DNA from 2 places in the Halobacillus trueperi genome. Region 1 is predicted to be linked to the other one. Evidence: predicted binding sites of a transcription regulator. Region 1 holds the regulator's gene; the other holds the start of a gene.

Region 1 (2,406 bases):
AAGTGGGTCACGCCGATGGGACGCCTCGGACGCCCGGAGGAAATGGCGAATGTCGCTCTTTTCCTCGCTTCTGATGAAAGTTCGTATGTGACGGGGGAAGACATTACCGCAGACGGTGGCATTATGGCCTACACGTGGCCTGGGAAGATGCTTATGGACAAAAGCTGGAAAGAGAATACCGAGTAACATTAAAAGAAGCTCAGCATTGTGCTAAGCTTCTTTTTTATTCTGCATTTTTATAGTAGATCAAGTTGTCCGTCCATTCACCAAACTCGTGGATGAACCCTTTTCGGGTGCATTCATACACAAGACCTATGCTCTCTGCCATCTTGATGGAAGGCTCATTATCCAAATTGATATGGGCCTCTACCCGGTGGTAACTCAGTTGATCAAAAGCGATCCTTAATGCTTCAGCCACCGCTTCCTTCCCATAACCCTTCTCCCAATGCTGGTTATGCAGCGCATACCCGATTCTTCCCCACTGGAAGTCATATCTTACTAAAGTAGAGAAATCAATCATTCCCACGTGTGTTTGATCTCCTTTTAGAAAAACACCGAAGATATACGCGGTATCCTCCATCGCTAACTGTTGATGTTTCTCCACCAGCTCATCAAACCATTCTTTCGTACAAACACTCATATCAAGACGGCCTTCATCATGACGGCGCTTTGACGGAAAACGCCCCTCATATCCATGAAGCCAGCTTTCATAATCACTTTTTTCAAGCGGTCTAATTACCAATCTTTCTGTTTCTGAACCAAACGATAACGTTTCCAAAACCTTTCCTCCTAAAAAAAGAGTGAGAAACCAAAATGATTTCACACCCGTTTGTCTTTCTTATTGTTCTTCCTCTGCTTCCTCTTCGTTCAGTGGGTAATGCTTCAGGAAATAGACGAGAGCCTGCAGTTCGATGGCAAGGTCGATATGATGGACCCTGACATTCGACGGCACGCTGATCCTCGCTGGTGTAAAGTTAAGAATCCCTGAAATCCCCGCTTTTACAAGCCTGTCCGCGATCCCTTGAGCGGCAGAGGATGGAACGGTGAGAATGGCAACAGAAATGTCACCGAGCTTTTCTTCTAAATCGTCAATGTGCTCGACACCGACGCCACCGACCTCAGAACCGACCCTTTCCTCGTTGGCATCGAAGGCGATTTCGATTTTCGTATTGTTGTTTTTCGTAAAGTTGTAGTTCAAAAATGCCGTACCCAAATTCCCGACACCGATCAACGCGACACGTGTCGTTTCATCCTGGTCGAGCGTTTTTCTGAAAAAGGAAAGCAAATACTCGACGTTGTAGCCGTACCCTTTTTTGCCGAGTGCTCCGAAATAGGAGAAATCGCGGCGGATCGTCGCTGAATCGACTTTGACCGCATCGCTCAGTTCCTTCGATGACACACGCAGTTTGCCCTGGGTATGGAGGTTGTTCAAAAAGCGATAATAGAGCGGCAGCCGCTTCGCTGTCGCCTGTGGAATCTTCGTTTGTTCGATATCCATTAGCACCGGACTCCTTTACCTGTTTCTCGTATAGTCGCCGTTTTTCCCGCCTGTCTTTTCTTTCAAATAGGTCGGGCCGATGACCATTCCTTTATCTAACGCTTTGCACATATCGTAAACCGTGAGGGCTGTGGCTGAAGCGGCCGTTAGCGCTTCCATTTCCACCCCTGTGCTTCCCTTCGTCTTGACAGAAACCTCGATGTTTAATGTCGGCTGGTCTTCTGTTTCCCAATCGAAGGACACATCGATTCCTTTTAATGACAACGGATGGCACATCGGAATCCAGTCAGATGTCTTTTTCGCTGCCATAATCCCTGCGACCTGGGCCACAGAAAGCACATCCCCTTTTCCAATCTCATGGTTCGTGATTTTATGATAAATCTCTTCATTCACTTGTACACTCGTTGCTGCGACGGCCGTCCGCACGGAATCATTTTTGTCTGAAATATCCACCATACGGGCGCGGCCCTGGTCATTAAAATGACTGAACTCCGCCATTTTCTTCTACCCCTTTTTGTTAACAGTACTGATTGAAACACTACTCTTATTCTACCAAAAAATCAAACGTTAGTCGTTAAAGATTTCACATACTTGGAGACCATTGTGTTGCTAGGGGGCGCGCCTATGAGATACACTGATTTTATTGAGGTGAAACGACATGATTCTCATGCAATTGAACCAATTGACGAAGCGTTTCGGCGCCGAGTTGATTTTATCGAATATCAAATTGGAAGTGCAGATGAACGACCGGATCGCCATCGTCGGTCGGAACGGAGCAGGAAAATCAACCTTGCTCAAAATGATGGCTGGTGAAATGAGCCACGATGAAGGCAATATTTTCAAACCGAAAGAAACAACGATGGGCTACCTGGCCCAAAATACAGGGCTGCAGTCTGAGGAAACCATTT
Region 2 (2,406 bases), on a different contig from region 1:
AATGTGATGAGACATCCCATTCCAAGGACAAGGTACACAGCTGCGAAAAGGATGAACATCGAGAACACATACGGAGAAGTTGTCGCACCTTCTGCAACTGTCATGAATCCACGTAAAATCCAAGGTTGTCGCCCTACCTCTGCGTAAATCCATCCAAACTCAATCGCAAGCATTGTCAGTGGACCTGTAGCTACAATTCCCCATAAAAGAAGCGGGTTGTACTCGTTCCACTTTTTCATCTTCCAGAAAATAAGGAATAGGAGCGAGATACCAAGTGTATAGAAGCCGATGCTGACCATGAGGTCGAACATGTAGTGAATCCATAAAGGAGGCCGTTCCTGTTCAGGCGTTTCATTCAACCCTTCCACCTCAGCATTAAAATCACCGTACGCAAGGAAACTCAACGCGTTCGGAATCCGAATCGCATTTTCCACTTCATTGTTTTCATTCAACGTACCGAATACAACAAGGTCCGCGCCTTCTTCTGTTTCAAAATGCCACTCCCCTGCCGCTAGTTTTTCCGGTTGGTACTCTGCGAGGAATTTAGCTGATAAGTCTCCAGCAACAGCTGTCAGAATAGCAAATAAAAACGTCATCATAACCGTTAGCTTCAACGCTTTTTTATGATATAACGACCCTTTTTTCACAAGAATGATAAAGGCTGCAATTCCTGCGAGTACAGCAGCAGCTGTTAAATACGAGGAGGAAATGACGTGAAACACCTTTGTCGGGGTCGCAGGGTTAAACATCGCTGCGAGAGGATCAACCGCTGTAAAGCGTCCGTCCTCCATTTCGAATCCTTGTGGTGTGTTCATAAATGAGTTGACTGTCGTAATGAAGAAAGCAGACAGTGTTCCTCCGATGACGACAGGAATAGATAATAGCCAGTGATAGATCGGTTTCTTAAACCGGTCCCATGTATATAAATAAATCCCAAGAAAAATCGCTTCAAAGAAAAACGCGAACGTTTCCATGAATAATGGCAAAGCAATGACATTCCCTGCCAGCTGCATGAAACTTGGCCAAATGAGTGATAACTGCAAGCCAATCGCCGTACCTGTCACCACTCCGACAGCTACAGTAATCGTATAGCCTCGAGTCCAACGGCGGGCAAGCAATGTATAGTGTGGATCTTTTTTCTTAATTCCGATGAGCTCCGCAATCGATACGAGCACAGGAATACCGACTCCAAGCGTCGCGAAAATCGCATGGAAAAGCAGTGTCATAGCTGTAAGCGCCCGGCTCACTTCCACGGTTTCAAATCCAAACATCTTTGTTCCCCCTAACTAAAATCGGTCACTTCTACCGTTAGTATAAAGTGTGAAAACGGTTCATGGTCAGATGGTTGTTGACGATTTTGTGACATCCTTCACAAAGTGTCTAATTTATGAAAATCTTACCCGATCTTTTCCCTGCTGTCGAACATTATGCCTATACCTCCTCTTCCCTATTGATCATTTAAATTAACGTACGAATGCCGATGACCAGCACACCTCTTCTTCTGTTATAGCTCCCGATTGTGGAAGACTCAGTTCCGAGATAATCCGGGGTTCGTTTGCCACATTTGGAGTCGGGGGTGGTTGGGAAGCTACTCGCTTTCCTGTGGGGGAGCGCCGCGCTCCCACGGAAAGCGACTCATTCCCCGCAGCCCCCATCCACTCAACAAAAAGTCTCGAAACTGAGTCTTCAAGAATCCTGCCATTTAGTTCAACAAAAAATAGACACCGGGTTTCCGGTGTCTTTTTGAAACGATTATATGGCGTCGAGCATTTGGAACTGGGCTTTTACGAGGTCGTAGTACTCACCTTCTTGATCCATCAGTTCATCATGTGAACCCTGCTCAAGGATGCGCCCGTTTTCAAGAACAAAAATGTTGTCCGCTTCTCGTATGGTCGACAAGCGGTGGGCGATCATAATTGCCGTTCGTCCTTTAAGCAGTTTGCGAAGCGCCTGCTGGATTTTCAGTTCTGTCTCTGTATCGATACTAGCGGTTGCTTCATCTAAAATTAGAATTCTTGGATTGGCAAGAAGCGCACGGGCAAAGGACAGAAGCTGTCGTTCACCGGCGGATAGGATATTTCCGCGTTCTTCTACTTCTGTTTCATACCGATTGTTTAAGCGTTGAATAAAGTCATCGGCTCCGACGACTTTTGCCGCTTCGATGACTTCTTCATCGGAAGCATCGGGACGTCCGAAGCGGATGTTTTCCATGATCGTCCCTGAGAAAATGAAGGTATCCTGCAGGACGACACTGATCTGTTGGCGGATACTATCAATCGTGGCATCCTTCAAGTCTACCCCATCGATTTTGACCGAACCCTTGGTCGGATCATAGAAGCGACTGATCAAGTTCGCAATCGTCGACTTTCCAGACCCGGTATGGCCGACAAGAGCGACGGTCTCACC

The links. Region 1 encodes Rex, which represses fermentation and respiration genes when NADH is low (regulators of the CRP and FNR family bind a similar motif). Its sites were predicted from a motif close to TTGTGAAATATTTCACAA; they were not measured.
Region 2: the regulator Rex is predicted to act here: its motif matches at 1,358-1,375, upstream of DYE48_RS02370 (cytochrome ubiquinol oxidase subunit I).

What each region holds. Positions count from the first base shown of each region.
Region 1 covers NZ_QUAE01000014.1:74,248-76,653, forward strand. Annotated here, with positions in the region: gene DYE48_RS15235 (SDR family oxidoreductase) at 1-186, shown strand, start outside; gene DYE48_RS15240 (GNAT family N-acetyltransferase) at 224-778, opposite strand; gene DYE48_RS15245 (redox-sensing transcriptional repressor Rex) at 839-1,498, opposite strand; gene moaC (cyclic pyranopterin monophosphate synthase MoaC) at 1,514-1,996, opposite strand; gene DYE48_RS15255 (ABC-F family ATP-binding cassette domain-containing protein) at 2,157-2,406, shown strand, end outside.
Region 2 covers NZ_QUAE01000001.1:453,829-456,234, reverse strand. Annotated here, with positions in the region: gene DYE48_RS02370 (cytochrome ubiquinol oxidase subunit I) at 1-1,271, opposite strand, end outside; gene DYE48_RS02365 (ABC transporter ATP-binding protein) at 1,753-2,406, opposite strand, start outside.